DNA from 2 places in the Nitrospira sp. Nam74 genome. Region 2 is predicted to be linked to the other one. Evidence: riboswitches for the same ligand, from Rfam matches in the RefSeq annotation. Region 2 holds a riboswitch; the other holds the start of a gene.
What was found. Region 2 has a riboswitch for cobalamin ahead of ACWHYZ_RS07770 (ABC transporter substrate-binding protein). Riboswitches for the same ligand answer to the same signal wherever they lie in the genome.

Region 1 (7,834 bases), 2.2 Mb from region 2:
GGTCCAGGTATCAACCGCCTCTGCAAGGACAGATCTTCGCCTCACCGCCCCTTGTCGGTCACGTCCCTCTCGACGTACGGTTGAGACAAGAGAGGTGACACATGGCTGCTCTTCGGCGACCGATCCGCAACTTGGTTGATTCTTGCGATGCCGTGCGGAAGGAACCTCCGAGAAGGCAAACCGTTTAATGTGATGCGACGTCTCGTTCTCCAGTCGCGCGCGATGCAGCTGTGCCGGAAGCTCGTGCAGTCGCAATTGACCGAGGAGTCTGCTCCTTCAGCGGAGAAGGGTCGTGGGAATGCCGTGTAACACCGATGCGGCGAACAGCCACGGGCAATGGTTACAGTATCTGACGATCGGGTGGAACGTAATCGAATCCACCGTCGGCTTCATTGCGGCTCTCCTCGCGGGCAGCATTGCCCTTCTCGGATTTGCCTTCGATTCGGCTATTGAGGTCATCAGTAGTCTCGCTGCCCTCCGGCGCTTACGGGCCGAGCACGACGGCAAGGCCAAACGGCACGTTGAACGGAACGCGCACAAGATGAGCATCGAACGATGGCAGAGAGTTGGATCGGCATCATCCTAGCCATCGGTTCACTCACCCTATTGCCGTGGCTTGCCGCCTCGAAGCGACGTGTGGCGGAGTGTCTCGGGAGCGCAGCCTTGGAGGCCGAAACTCGCCAAACGCAAATCGCCCTCTACTTGTCCGGGACCCTCCTGATCGGACTAGTCCTCAACGCCACGTTGGGATGGTGGTGGGCCGATCCGGTGGCCGCACTATCCATGGTGCCTGTGATGCTCCAGGAGGGCTGTCGTGCACTATTGGCACCGGGGTTCTTGCTGCAGCGGATCAGGTAATCCTCGAGCCAGGTGCGAGGTGTAGGGTTTCACAACACGTCTGCCGCTGAAAGTTCTTCCGCGATCACTTCGTTCCAGTCCCTGCCCTTGACGCGGTAGTAGCTCCCTCGGTCTCGGCCTTCTCGACGGTCCCGAAGGAGCGCCGCATCCGTGAGCAGCTTGAGATGAAATGGCAATCGTGATTGTCCGGGATTCATAGCATCCGTGAGTCCGCAGACGCAATGCTCCCCGCCTTTCAAGCGGTCGAGCAATGCCAGTCGTCTCTCGTCGGACAAGGCGTGAAAAAACAACGCCGTCTTCTTGAGTCGCATGGTAGGGGGCATGACCTACGATATATCAATAAATATTAATAGGCATGGTAGTCCTATAACGTCACTCTGATGCCGCCGTAGACAGACCGAATGGGTGTACCGAAGAAGAGGATTTCTTCGTACTTTTCATTGAAGAGATTATCGACGCGACCGTATACTTGGAACTGCTTGGTTACATTATAGGTAACCTGAGCATTCACGACTCCGAAGGGACTCATCTTCTGCGTATTCTCAGTATCATTGAATCGTGTTCCCACATACCGATATTCGACATTCAGAAGCAGACGTTCAAGGGGCTGATACCCCGCAATGATGCTCGCTTGATGGAGGGGCCAGCGAGGGAGCCGAAGACCGGTTGAAACATCCTTGGTCTGTGTGTAGGTATACTGGCCCTTCAGGCTAACATTATTGAACACTGCCAGTTGAAAACCGGCTTCCACCCCTTCACTTCTCGACTCTTGAATATTCTGAGGGCAGAATCCGAAGGTGGCAGGAGGACACGTGGCCGACGTCACGTTCACGATCTGATCGGTGAAGTGATTCCAGAAATAGCCGGCGTTGATCTGTAAGCGATCCTTGAACAGACGCTGCTCCACCCCCACATCCATGCTTTTGCTTTTTTCCGGTTTAAGATCGGGGTTGCCGAAGTTTTGGAAAAACAATTCGTTTAACGATGGAGCGCGAAATCCTGTCGCATAGCTACCGCGTATTTTTGTGCCTGTTTCGGGAATGAGATATCCCGCCGTGACGCGATAGGTGGTGGCGTCCCCGAATACGTTGTAGCTGTCTTGCCGTACACCGGCCGTCATCAACAGCCGCTCCCAAATATTCACGTGCGCTTCTGCAAACCCGGCATTCGACCTGAGAATTCTCTGAGGCTGGTCAGTGCCGAAGGATGACCCGGCATTTCCCAGTCCGTCACGGAATTGATATCCGGCTGTTAGGAGCAAGGGTTTCGCGATCTGGAAGTTGTGCTGCCATTCAAGTCGATGATTCAAAATCGAGATATCGGATGGAGAGGGAAACGGTGTACTCACGACCCCAGTCATGATCTCTCTCTGAAGCGTCCCGCTTGTAAATAAGACCCGTTGATCGGTCTGGGCCAATGTGAGCTTTTGCGACCACCAAGCAGTGATCGGCTGTTCGTACCTCGCACTGAGGGTCAGATTCCGGCTCGTCTGCTTGGAACCGAATACATCGAAGGCACTGTTGCCGAATGCGCTGTCCAGATTGACGTCTGAGTTCCACCAACGGAGACTAAATTCCAGCCGACCGTCTCTCGGTAGAGTCACCCCCAGCTTTGAAGAAGCCTGCCAGTTATGGAATCCATCTCGTTCGGCCGCGCCACGTCTATAGTTCACGGCGGAGAAATTACTCGTATCCCAGCGCGAGAGTGACATCGAGAAATCGACAGGCCCTCTGGCTCCTGACGCTTGTGCGCCTTCCCGAATGGTGGCAAAGGAACCATACTCAAAAAAGCTACTGACGGTCGGTTTCCCTGTGCCTCGCTTTGTAATAATGTTGATCACGCCGCCAATCGCATCCGATCCCCACAGCATGCTTTGAGCGCCCCGAAGAATTTCGATGCGTTCAATGTTCTCGGCTGTCAGGTTCGCAAAGTCGAAGGCGCTATCCGTCGGACTGTTCATGATGGTGCCGTCCAGCACTACCATGGTTTGAGCGCTGCTTGCTCCGCGCATTCGCACCTGTGCCAAAGTTCCCGGACCACCGTTAGAAAATGCCACGACACCTTGCGCAAGCCGGAGTGCATCGACGACGGTTTTGATTTTCCTTTGCTGCATCTCTTCTCCGGTAATCACCTCGACAGCACTCGTCACTTGGCTCGCAGGCAGCGGGGTCTTTGTCGCGCTGATGATGACGTCCTGAACTTCGATCGGCTTTTCCGCCGGTTCTTCGGCCGCCGCCCACTGAGCCCACCACGCACTGGAGCAACACATAATCATCAGCCCTGTTCGCACAATCTGATATGTCATACCCATCCCCTTATGCTCGAAGGATTGAACGGTATATCGGCAGTCCGGGTCTCCTGACTCGCGGATCGTCGCTTCCTTGCACCTTCCCATGGATCGACATCCACAGTGGCGTTATGGCAAGGTCACTCCCCGCTTACAGTGGCGGCACCGTGATGGTTTTGCACCATCTTCCCCGGCGCTACGGATTGTTGCTTTCCGCAGCTCGTTGAGAATCCTCTTAATCCATGACTACGTACCCTCCTAAAAATCCGATGAGTGGACCAACTACAAGCCTCCTTCTCCCTTCAGTTAACGTTGTTGCCCGTAGGGCCTCTCGTTCATCTCGCAGACGTGGACTCCAGAGGAGGCTGAGCGAATTTGATGTCGCTGAAATGACCCGCCCCGTCGACGCGACTGGTCGCACGCAAACCAGGTTCTGGACAGATTGACGCCTACCAGTTCTCAATAACACCCGATTCCTTGGAAACCACGTGTTTGGGTCGATCCACGCGAGAGGCGCGCGGACGGGCACAAAGATGGAACACTGAAGGCGAAGGAGATGGGTCAGTCTAGTAGGTCGAGCGCGGTTTCTGGTGAGCAACCGCCGACCAACGAGGCGAGCAATCAGATATCTAATGAGACGTACGCCGCAGAGAGGGCCGGGAGGTCGAGGACGTAATGCGGACAAATCAAAAATCCCCGGGGTCGATTCGCAAACGCGACCTCGAGGATTACTCCCGCCACGATCCTCACGCTTCTCTTCACCCCACGGAAGATTAGCAGTCTTTAGCTCCAGCCAGGTCTTCTGACTCCTGGTTCACTCACCGCCGACGTCTTCCCATTCGCGAGAACGAACAGTGACAGGTATAGTCGGCGGTGTCCCCAGTTACAGCGGCGGGACCGTGAAGGTTTGCACCCTCTTCCCTTAGACCGGAGTATTACGGGCGCACAGTAGAGGACGCGGACTTGTTCTGTCAAGTCTGAAGTCCATTGTCGATCAGTCTTCTGTATTCAGAAGCGAATCGAGTGTCCATCAAGTCGGCAGCGCACTTCGGGACATAGTGGAATTGCGCACTGCTGGATGGTATGTTGCATCCGCCGATGAGGGAATGATGAACTTGAACCGGCGCCAATTTCTCCAGGCAAGCGTGGGCGGCCTCGCGAGCACTCTTATTGCCCATACGGCAGGACTCGAAGCTGGATCGACTCGCACGTTGCGAATCGCCCTCCTCCATCTCGCGCCCAGAGCGGGCGACCTAGCGTACAACCGACGTCTCCTGGAAAAAGCTCTTGTCACCGCAGCGGAATGGCGCGCCGCATGGATCCTGACTCCCGAACTGAGCACCACTGGCTACACCTTCGCCGACGAGATCGGCACGGACTGGATCGTGCCTCAACCGGATCCTTGGATGAAGCATGTCTGTGGTTTGATCTCCCGTCTGAACGTCACGGTCTTCTTGTCCGTTCCGGAACGCGACCCGCATACTCAGAAGCTGCATAACTCTGTCTGCGTCATCGCGTCTGACGGCACTGTTATAGGCTGTCACCGCAAGATCAATACGCTCCGTGTCGGGTCAGAGTCGTGGTCGAATCCTGGGGAACGCGTCGTTCCCCTTCCCGTTCCTCCGTTCGATCTTGTCGGAATCCTCATTTGCGCCGACGCATTTTCCCCGGACATCGCTGAAAGCCTCAAAGCACAGGAAGCTCAATTCTTAGTCTCAGCGGCTGCCTGGGCGCCCGGACTCCATGGCCCGAACGGTGAGTGGGAGCGGTGTACGCGCGATACCGGACTCCCGCTCTTGGTTTGCAATCGGACCGGGCCCGACCGTACGCTCAATTTTACTGAGGCCCAGAGTGTCGTCGTGAAAGACGGGCGGCGGCTACTGTCTATGTCCTCGGAACGTTCCGCCATATTTGTAATCGACTGGGACACGAAGAGCCAGAATTTGGTCTCGCAGGAATACCAGAGAGTCTTCCTTTAGAGTAGGAAGACAGCACGGGAGCATCATATCCGCCGTCCAACAAAAGCCTAGACCTCAGCTCATATCAGACCGTCGGAATGGGAGCCACACTCAAAGCTACAAAACAGGCGTGCCGACAGGAGGCAGAAGTTAGCGCAAGATTAGGAAGGTGAAGGCGGACGCCATGTTGCAAGAACTTCATGGTAGGACAATGCATTGCTATAGATGTCCCCCACCTCCCCCACGTCGGGATCACGACGGATGTGAGCACTGACTAGGAGCGGACTTAATACGCGACTTGTTTGATCCGTTTGAGTATTGGCGTGGATAGCGGCAATGACCTGAATGCCCCTGTCAATTCGTGCCTTCCTCGGCTACGCGTAGTGAGCGGCCGCGCGCGTTACCTGTCCGGCGCTGTTGAAGAAGAAGACCTCCGCTGCCATCCCCCGGCGTCCTCGATAGTAGAGGACGAGGCTGTCAGTCCCGACCAACGTCATATGCAGCTCCAAGCGGATCGGCCCCAGTTGCTCGAGGGCCTTACGCCAGTACGCCCCGACAGCGTGCTTGCCCTTCAGCTTGCCGGAGGGTTGGCCGGCGATCTTAACGATCAACGGGGAGGACATTTCAAAATCGTCCGCATAATGCGCCAGAACTCGGTCAACGGCATGATCATTCCAGGCATCGATCCAGTCGCTGGCAAACTGCTTGGCAAACTCTTGAGTGAGCATCGAATCCTCCGCGGTTGGGATCCGGTTTTGAAGGCCGAGGGCCCCTTTTAGCACATCGAGCAGAGGCGAGCCAGTGGAACTCAAGTGTCTAGCTATCAGCGGCCTTACACATGTAGCGCTTGCTCTTCGCGACGTTCCGGTACAGTACCGCTGTGAAGCGCATGCCGGTAGATCCGATGCGATTCCGGCGAGCTGCCACGGACGATGACTTGTTCAATGACCCGGTGCCATTTGGGACCGGTCAGCGCCCTGATAGTCAAGGCCAGCTGCGGCACATCAGAGGGCCGATTGCATCTGCTTGGTTCGGATGGCGGCAATGCGGGCGGCCAACCACCTCGGCTTCGAACGGTCGACTGATTCCTCGCAACAGCATCGCGCCATTCTCCAAATGGTCACGACATGAGATGCTGTGCCCCGAACGCCTGTTCCATGATTGAGAGTGAGCGTAGATAGGCGAGTTTCGCTTCACCGTATCGACCTGCGTCGGCATGAAAAATGGCTAGATTATTGAGCACCGATCCGACACGAGGATGATCCTGACCCCACGCGCGCTCGAACACGGATAGCGCGTCTCGATATTTGATCTCGGCGTCGAGCAATGCCTCTTCGGCGCCCTCGAGGCTGGCCAGCTTATTGAGTACGGCTGCGACATCTGGATGCTCGGCGCCCAGTGCTTGCATTTTGATCGAGAGCTCGCATTTTCAGTCCTACACCGTGTATAACGCGTCAGGGACCCATGTCATTCCGCTGCCGCAGCCACCAGCAAAAACATTTGTTGGCGTCGATCTGATCAATGTGCTGACCCAACAGTATTTCTAAAATACGGGATCGGGTAGTATCGGCCTTCGGAATACCATGGCGGGATGCCGCCGGCCTTTTTTTTTCGCGCACAATATGTGTTCTAGCGAATAGGACGATGCTGGTGGCATGGAGGAGGTGACATGGATGGTTCGTATTCATTTTAGAACTCAATAGAAGGCCTCTGGGCGTCCTCTCTCTCAACAGCGAGGGCGGTTCCCGTCATGACTGATAGGAGATTGAAAAGCGTCCTGGTTCCGACGTGAGGGCGCAACTAGTCAGGGTAAAAATTGAATGATCAGGAGGATCGGATGAAGAAAATTTCCAAGGCGGATATCAAAAAAGCGATTCTTGCAGTGGAAGCCGAGCGGTTGAAACAGCCGGTCGTATCCCGACCAGACTATGCGAAGTATCCCAAACTGGTGAGCAGCCGCCGAGCGTCGGAAAGGATGGTGTCCGAATTCCTAAGGAATGGGGGCCTGGACACGAAGAAGTTTGAAGCCCTGCAAGTACAGAGAAGCGCCGAACTACAGCGCATTGTTGGCAAGCATAAAGCTGATGCCCTACAGCGAGCATCGCGGCAAAAGGATACGCTCCATTCCTCAATCCTCGAGCAAAGCAAAGCTCTGCGGAGTCTCGCGTCCAAAGGCGATTTTTTCCCTTATCCCTCCTTCAGCCTGGATACTCCGTTTTTGATTTGGACAACGCCACTGCTAGCGTTGGATTCTGCTGCTGTGCCGTTCGGCAGCTGGGCAAAATTCAAGATTGCGACTTCTAAATACCAGGGTACGCAGAAGGTGGGCTTCTATTTCTATTGGGCAAACCCTTACGCTGACTACGCCGTGATCAGCGCATCCACCTTCATGTCAGCGACCGGGCACCTGAAATTACACGCCCCCTGGACAATCGGGGTGAACACTAGTTGGGTACAAGCGTCGGCCCGATTTGGGCTATGGTTTGGCTTTCCGCAGGCCGCATCCACCGATTATGAGTCCGCGTTCCTGGGACAGACTGGAGCCTACGCTCAGACGTTCATTGGCGGGGACACGAATGCAATTGCCATCTCCGCTGGAGTCAGTCTCAACAAGACGATGTTTGCCGTCCCGCCAGGGAATATTGTCATCTTCGAAGTGGCGCTTGCCGTCGAGTATGAAAACGATGAGGGCAATATCGAAGCCGACTTCGAGAGCGGTGACTTCAAAATC
Region 2 (7,834 bases):
TGCACCCAGCGAAGCGTCTCTTCCAAATGTTTGGCTGTCTCAGTTGCCTTGTTGTCCCCATTCTCCGCGTTCCCCACGCGCACCACCCCGATTAATGCATTGAGCTCGTCGACCGTTCCATAAGCCTCGACCCGCAGACTGTCCTTCCAGACTTCCTGCCCGCCGGCTAACCGAGTCTTTCCAGCGTCTCCGGTACGTGTGTAGACTTTAGTAATGCGCATCTCTGCTCCCCTTTCTCCTTCACCTTAGGTTTGCTCAAAACGATAGCTCAGGCCACCATAGGCCGTGAGCCGAGGCGCCGGCATGATAAACCGTTCGGGCGCGCCGCCCCCTGGGCTCAGTTCCCAGCTCCGGCTGAAGGCTGATTGGTCACGCTTTGACAAAGGCAGTGGCGAAATGCACGTTTGCTCCCCGCTTACAGTGGCAGCACCGCGATGGCTTCTCACCATCTTCTCCGGCACCGACAATCTTCCTCTAATACGCTCCTATGAACGGTTTGTGCCTTGTAACACCTGTAAGAGGATTGGCACTCGCCCGTCCGGCTCTAATGTTTGCTCGATACACGATCATCGAATGCGGCCGAGGGCAACGTCACTCGAGGCACACCGGACATTGGATGGCGATCCACGAGAACCGGGCAGCCGTAAACCGTCTCGATCGTACCGGGCTGAATTACCTCATCCGGCGTGCCCATTTTGAAGAGGGCGCCCTGGTTCAGCAATAACAGCCGATCGCAATACTGACTGGCGAGGTTCAGATCATGGGACACCCATATGACCGTCAAGCCGCTTTGCTGATTCATATGATGCAGAACGGTGCAGATCTCCACCTGATGGTTTAAATCGAGAAATGCCGTAGGCTCGTCTAACAGCAAGATGCGTGGAGTCTGAGCTAATGCACGCGCAATCAACACGCGTTGTCGTTCACCACTCGAGACTTCACCGACACTGCGACGTGCGAGATGGAGGACACCCATCGTGGCCATCGCCTGCTCAGCGACCGTGAGATCCTCTTGGTCTTCCCATCCGAATGCGCCAAAGGTCGTCTCGCTATGATGAGGAAACCGGCCCATCAGGACAATCTCAAAACTGGTAAATGGGAACAGATGCGCGGGTTCCTGTGGAACAAACGCTACGGAACGCGCGATCGTGTTCTGGGGCAGTGCGCGGAGGTCTTCATGAAACAGCTGGATCGATCCTTCATCCGGCTGCAAAATTTTGGCGAGCAGCTTCAGCAACGAGGTTTTTCCTGAGCCGTTTGGGCCGATAATCCCGAGAATTTCCCCTTGTGCCACACGAAAATTCATGCCGCGGAGCGACCACGACTGCGCATCTGAGGTCCCATGTCTATATTGAAAGCCGAGCTGATGGACGATGTAGGCAGGTATGGATTGATCGATGCCCATCATGGCATTTAACAAGAAAAAGAGAGTCGGGCCTTGCGATAGAGGAGGAAGTAGAGGAAACATGGACCGCCCACAAGGGCGGTAATCACGCCGACTGGGATCTCCGACGGCGCGAGTACGGAACGCGCCACCGCATCCGCCGCGGCTAAGAATGCGCCTCCGGCCAAGATCGATGCCGGCAGCAAGACGCGATGATCGGGGCCGACCAGCATGCGCACTGCGTGCGGCACCATCATGCCGATAAATCCGATCAGACCGCTGACGGAGACCACCGCCCCGGTCAGTAAGGCGGAAATGATAAAAATAGTTCTCTTCACTCTTTCCACTTCAATGCCTAAGGACTTTGCCGATTCTTCACCCAACGTCAACACATTTAGCGCACGAGCCTGCCCCAACAACATGAGGCCTCCACCAGCGATATAGACTGTCAGGATCGCCAGCGCCGGATAACCCGGGGCAGTCAGCGTCCCCATCAGCCATCCCGTCATGGCAAATGATCGAGCGGGGCTCATGATCGAGGTCACGAACATGATGAGCGCCGAAAAAATGGCATTCAAAACGACGCCGGCCAGCAGGAGCGTCTGCACAGGGAGGGCACCGGACGAGGTGGCGACTCGATAGACAATGGCCAAGGCTAACAAGCCTCCACCAAATGCGCATAATGGAAGCGTCGAAAAGGCGAGGAGAGACGCTTCCAGGCCCATCAAGATGGCAAGCGCCGCCCCCAAGGCGGCCCCGCTGGAAATGCCGAGCACATACGGATCAGCCAGTGGATTGCGCAACATGGCTTGCAGGGCCGTGCCGACGGCGGCTAAAGAGCCGCCGACGATAAACGCGAGCAACACACGGGGCAATCGTAAATGCAGCAGAATGACAGCCGTCGGGTCGGCTGATTCGAGACTCGTTCCACCGTCTCTCAACATCTGCAACAAGATCGAGATAGCCTGCCTTGGCCCAATCGCTTCCGTTCCGAAGTGTAGAGAGAATAGCGCGACTAGCAGACTGAGGGCTGACAGCACCAAGAGCGTGACCGTCCACCGTCGTCGCGTCAGAACGGACACGGTCGGAGCGATGTGCACGCGTTCAATGGTACCGCCTTCCATGACAACCGGCTGCGGCTCAACAAAAGACCGTTTCATGGCTCGTCCTTTGCGAATGCTTCCGGATGAATCGCACGTGCCAACTGTTCCAGGCCGTCCACCATCCGGGGACCAGGCCGATCCAGCAGCACGCTGGGAATGCGAACGAATCGCGATTGCCTCACTGCGGAGAGTCTCGTCCAGCGCTTCCACTGCTGCTGCTCTTCGTCAGGGATCCCTTCCTCCTTGCCGACCGGAAAGAGGAGAATTTCCGGGTCATCGCGCAAGACTTCTTCCATTGTGATCCGCGGATAGGCCGTCTGCGCGTCAGCGGCGATGTTTGTGGCTCCCGCTAATTGGATGATCTGATGGATGAAGCTACCGGGACCAACCGTCATCAGGGGATTGCTGTTCAGCACGTACAGCAGCCGCGGATGCGGCAGGTCTTTGGTCAGTTCGGACACCTCGGTCATCCGCCGCCGCATGACCATGACCAATTCGTCCGCCTCTTTTGTGTGATTGAGCATCCGTCCCAACAGATGCAGATGAGACAGAACCTGTTCGACCGTCTTGGCCTCGAGAATGAAGACGGGAATCTTGAGCTGCTCGAAGGTGGTTAAGAGATCCGACCGCATTGGAAGCGTCAGGATCAAATCGGGGCGCTGGGTCACGATGGCTTCCACATTAGGATGGAGGCCGCCTACTTTTGTTTTGTGCGTGGCCTCCGGGGGATAATCGCAAAATTGAGTGACACCAACAATATGCTCGCCCAAGCCAAGGGCGAACAGAATCTCCGTTACATTCGGCGCGAGCGACACGATCCTCGTCGGGGCTTTAGCGAAAAAGATCTTGCGACCGACATCGTCGACGAACGTCCGCGGTGCCAGATTGGCCATAAATGGCATCCCAGTAAGAATGCCTTGTTGCCGTCGCTTCATCGTAACGTCATCCATCTCATAGGCCGCAGCCAGACGGGCGGAAGGGAACACGACTAGGATCAGCGCCCACACGATAACGGCACGCCGACACGATCTATGAGGCCAATGTGTAAACAAAAAATCCTCAAGGCCTGGAGACCCTGAGGATTGCACCCGCTTCTTCACCCTCAGCCTTTCCCCAGCCCACGAGGGAAAGACAATTGGCACGGGCAGGTTTTCTGACTTCTGGTTCCTTCTACTCCCCGCGCCTTCCCGTATGTGGAAGCACTCAGCCTTCAGCTCGGAGCTGACTACTGATGGCTCCCTTTCAACAGTGGCATTGGCGGGTTTCGTCCCCAGTTACAGCGGCGGGACCGCGAGGGATTCACACCCCCTTCCCTACACCCGGGCCGAACGTGTGGCGTCACCCTAAGAGACCTGCGCAATCTTGTCAAGGCGAAAGTTGGCGCTCAAGGCGCTCCCAGCGCTTCGACCGCGGCATCTGCCCCTCTCGCACCGCTTCCATCTGGTGTTCTCCGGATTCATCTTCCGGGTACAACCGTAAGAGAAAGGCTTCGAGCGGTCCGGCAGAATCGGGCCGAATAAATTGATCGAATTGTTGCAAGAGTGCGGCGCGCTCCGCTTCCAACCCCTGCCGATAGGTGCGATCTTCAGGATCTAAGATGATCCAGAGTTTGGACAGGTTGACATTCCGAAGGTCCCCGACGACTGAACCGGCTTGCAGCAAGGCCTCTTCATCTCTATCCGCGGCTTGGCCGCCCAAACTCTCGCGCAGCGCAGATTCAAAATACTTCAGGATGACGTCCTGGAATTGCATGTGCGCCGCCAGGTAAAGCTGCGCCGCCTGCTGCTCATGTCCTTCTTTGGTTAGGACATCGGCTTGCCGCGACAATTCCTGCCCCTTCATGAAGGAATTGGCGGCCGCGTGAGATGGAGAGCCGACCAGGACGGATCCGACCACTACAAGAATGAGAGAAATGACGGGGTGAATCCTGCGAGAACATCCCATACGGAAAACCATTGCCATCACAATTCCACTATTATACTGTGCGGCCTCATTGAGGCACAGGTCAGAAAACCCTGTAAGTACCGAGACGGTCGCATGCCCGACTCATGCTGTTCATAGACAGATCGGGCATTTCACCTATACTTTAGTCAGTTCACCGCGATTCATTTCCGAACCACACACATACCCCATGCAAACCATACAAACTGAACGCGGAAGTGTCGGCACACTCTTGGCATTGCTGGTGCTCTGCATCGGGCTGTACGCCGGGCATCAACTATGGCTAAAGCACCAAGATGCTGGGGTCTTGAAGGCGCCGACCACCGTGGGGCCCGCTCCACATTTGACCGATGAACAGGTACACATCGAACTGGCACCGACGCCACAACCGGTCCAGATACCCACCTCGCCCTATGCCGGAATGTTAACCGGCATCAGTCAGATGATCGAACAGGGCAAACTGAAAGAGGCTCAGGGTAAGTTACAGGCCTTGTCTCCGGATGCCCTGACGGACATGGCGATTCGTCTCAATGTTGCCACACTCTGGAATAGTCTCGGCGTCCATCAGTCGCAGGCTGCCGGAATGATGGGGGCTGGCGCTTTCGCGTACAAGACTGCCGTGTCCATCAATCCACGCAACTCACCCGCATACATCAATATGGTGCTGGCCTATTGGGAATTAAAAGACCCCGCACTTACGACCGAGATGCTTGAAGAAGCCATACGGCTAGCGCCCGAGCAGGCTATGCCGCACCTCATCCTCGCACAACGATTCATCGAGAAGGACGAATTGTCGAACGCCACCACGCACCTGGAGCATGCTAAATCGCACTCCGCCGATTCGCCGCAGACTCAATCGTTCCTCAACAGCCAAATTGCCTATATCGAGAAAGCCAGAAAGGCCGAATACAACTTTCATGCGCGGGAGAGCAGCCATTTCAGCGTCAAATATGATGGTGGAGAGGATTATGCCGTCTGGACACGCGTACTCGAAATCCTCGAAGACGCCTACCGCGACATCGGTCAACAACTCGGACACTATCCCAGCAAGCCGATCCTGGTCGTGTTGCATACGCGGCAGAGTTTTCACGATGCCACCGGCGGGCCGGCCTGGTCGGACGGCCTGTATGATCCGTCGTTGGGACGGATCAAGGTTCCCACGCAAGGGGCATTGACCGATCAAGCCTGGCTCACCAGAGTGCTGCGCCATGAATTCGTGCACGCCCTCTTGGACGATCGCCTCCAAGGCCATCGCATACCCCAGTGGCTCAACGAAGGGCTGGCGATGCAACTCGCCGGCGATGCCCCACCGGACATTCCCGCATTCGTCCGTGGAGAAGTGACGCTGATTAATCTGACTCATTTGGAGGGATCCTGGGCACGGCTGCCGGCGCAATATGCCATGGTCGCCTATTTGGAAGGGAATTCGGCGACGCGATACCTAATCGATCGGTACGGGATAGGGACCGTTCGCGACCTGCTTGACCACCTCTCAAAAGGCGAGACCTTTCCCACGGCATTCCATGACCGCGTGTTTATTTCCTTCGAGGACTTTCAACGGCGGTGGGTCGACACGCTGAATCTTTCGCTGCAGGGCGGACGAAGTTAGCAGAATGTTGAAGAAAGCGTGCAGCTTTGTTCTCGCATCGCTTAGAAGGCTCAGCGTACCGCAAAAGGTACGGGTCGCCTCCTCGCTCGCCCCCCACCGCGTCCCGGGAAGGGGTGCGTCGCGGCGCACCGGTATGGTCGGGAGGGTGTTATTGAGACCTTTTGGAAGATGCCGGCTACGATAGCGATCGATTCTTCACTCGAGTAAAGCTTCTTTGAACTGTCCGCTATGGCTTACAATCACAGTCTACAGATCCGAACCATCGATAGCGATATCGCGCAATGGCGCGATAGATCAAATAGGCCAGCGGTCTCAAAAACGGGATGCGCATAAGCGCCTGTAACATGCGTCCACCGCGTAGACCAGGCAGCAGCGGAAGAAACGCGTCCAATCCCTTTTTGATCGTTCCATCGCGGTCCACCAGAAACGCGACATCAGGACGGCCGGCACGATACTGCGCGCCCAGTCGATCGCGCGCTTCGTCGCTTTGATACGGCACCCACCGAACGTTTAGATCATTTCCTAATCGTTCCACTCCCTCTTTCGCGGTGACGCAAAGTCGGCATTGTGCGTCGTAAATCAGGAGGCGCTCCGACTCACCTCTCTGGCGATCATGTTGAGCCGACGGCTGTTCCATCACGCTCAGCGTATCACCCGGACTGTTCGAAGACAACGAATGGCGCCTAGCATCACGGCTCTGGCTGAACGGCTCGAGCGAGTGGTAGGATGCACTCCGCATACAAGGAGGGACCATGGACATCGCGGCATTTCGGCAGATGGTGACGAAGAATCCAAACGGCTTCTTAGGACGGTACGGACTCGGCAATAAGATTATCCAGGAAGGCGGCGATATGGCCGAAGCCGTCGAACACCTCAGCGTCGCCATCAAGCTGGATGCGACTCATGTGGCGTCACACCTGGCGTTGGGACGCGCACTCGTCGCACTGGGGCGAAACGAAGAGGCCAAACCGATCCTGCAAGCCGGCATTGACGCCGCCACCTCGGGTCGATCGTCGGGTGGCGTTGATCTGGTTCCAGAGCTTCGAGCTTTGCTGCACACAATACGGTAACGGCAGTCGTACATGAGATCTCATCTCGGCGTGGTCATCGTTCTGGTCACGCTTGTCCTCGTCTCACTCGTGGCCACTCTCCAAGAATCTAGCGCGACCGACGCGCACATGAGCGGCGTGGGATGGAATGGCTTCTTGTTCGCCATCCCGATCACATTGATCGCGTTCCTCCTTGCCAGAGCACGATGGGCCCTAATGGCGGCGGTCATGTATGGGACGATCGGGCTGGCGCTGGATATATCGACGGTGGTGCAGGAACTGACAAGGGCGGACGGTCACTCGACGGTGTTGATGCTGAGCGGGCTGACCGGTTCGCTGAACTTCCTGCTCATCGCGATCGGCGGACGCGGGTTTCTCGACGTCCTCCGGCCAGCCTCCCCTCCAGCAAACCATGCTCCCAATCCCCGCTCCCCTTCCTCAAAGGAATAGGCCGCACCCGGTCAAACCCAGCCTTCCGCAGCCATGCGGTCGTGTCCGCGACGCTATAAGTATTGCCTGCCTCGGTAAAGAGTAACATGGTCACCGCAAACAGATTCGCCTCCTGTGGCCACAGGCCATCGGGATCGACAAGAAAGGCATCCTGAATCAGCACACGTCCGCCGGGGTTGAGGGCACTCGCCATTTTTTCAAACAAGCGTTGGTTCTCTTCTGCTGAATAGATATGAAGCACGTTTGAAAACCAGATGACATCGTATCGACCGGGAATGTCATCCTTCAGGAAGTCGAG

Region 1: it holds a riboswitch for cobalamin, as region 2 does, so the genes downstream of both, ACWHYZ_RS18035 (TonB-dependent receptor plug domain-containing protein) here and ACWHYZ_RS07770 (ABC transporter substrate-binding protein) in region 2, are expected to answer to the same signal.

The regions. Positions count from the first base shown of each region.
Region 1 covers NZ_OZ224220.1:3,833,343-3,841,176, forward strand. Annotated here, with positions in the region: gene ACWHYZ_RS18020 (hypothetical protein) at 299-586, shown strand; gene ACWHYZ_RS18025 (hypothetical protein) at 556-858, shown strand; gene ACWHYZ_RS18030 (metalloregulator ArsR/SmtB family transcription factor) at 888-1,169, opposite strand; gene ACWHYZ_RS18035 (TonB-dependent receptor plug domain-containing protein) at 1,223-3,163, opposite strand; cobalamin riboswitch at 3,192-3,384, opposite strand; cobalamin riboswitch at 3,921-4,091, opposite strand; gene ACWHYZ_RS18040 (carbon-nitrogen hydrolase family protein) at 4,252-5,124, shown strand; gene ACWHYZ_RS18045 (nuclear transport factor 2 family protein) at 5,478-5,831, opposite strand; gene ACWHYZ_RS18050 (tetratricopeptide repeat protein) at 6,224-6,511, opposite strand; gene ACWHYZ_RS18055 (hypothetical protein) at 6,941-7,834, shown strand, end outside.
Region 2 covers NZ_OZ224220.1:1,604,191-1,612,024, reverse strand. Annotated here, with positions in the region: gene ACWHYZ_RS07785 (cob(I)yrinic acid a,c-diamide adenosyltransferase) at 1-221, opposite strand, end outside; gene ACWHYZ_RS07780 (ABC transporter ATP-binding protein) at 545-1,408, opposite strand; gene ACWHYZ_RS07775 (FecCD family ABC transporter permease) at 1,414-2,544, opposite strand; gene ACWHYZ_RS07770 (ABC transporter substrate-binding protein) at 2,541-3,422, opposite strand; cobalamin riboswitch at 3,614-3,858, opposite strand; gene ACWHYZ_RS07765 (hypothetical protein) at 3,853-4,431, opposite strand; gene ACWHYZ_RS07760 (peptidase MA family metallohydrolase) at 4,619-6,037, shown strand; gene ACWHYZ_RS07755 (thiol-disulfide oxidoreductase DCC family protein) at 6,264-6,710, opposite strand; gene ACWHYZ_RS07750 (tetratricopeptide repeat protein) at 6,790-7,107, shown strand; gene ACWHYZ_RS07745 (hypothetical protein) at 7,120-7,536, shown strand; gene ACWHYZ_RS07740 (methyltransferase) at 7,436-7,834, opposite strand, start outside.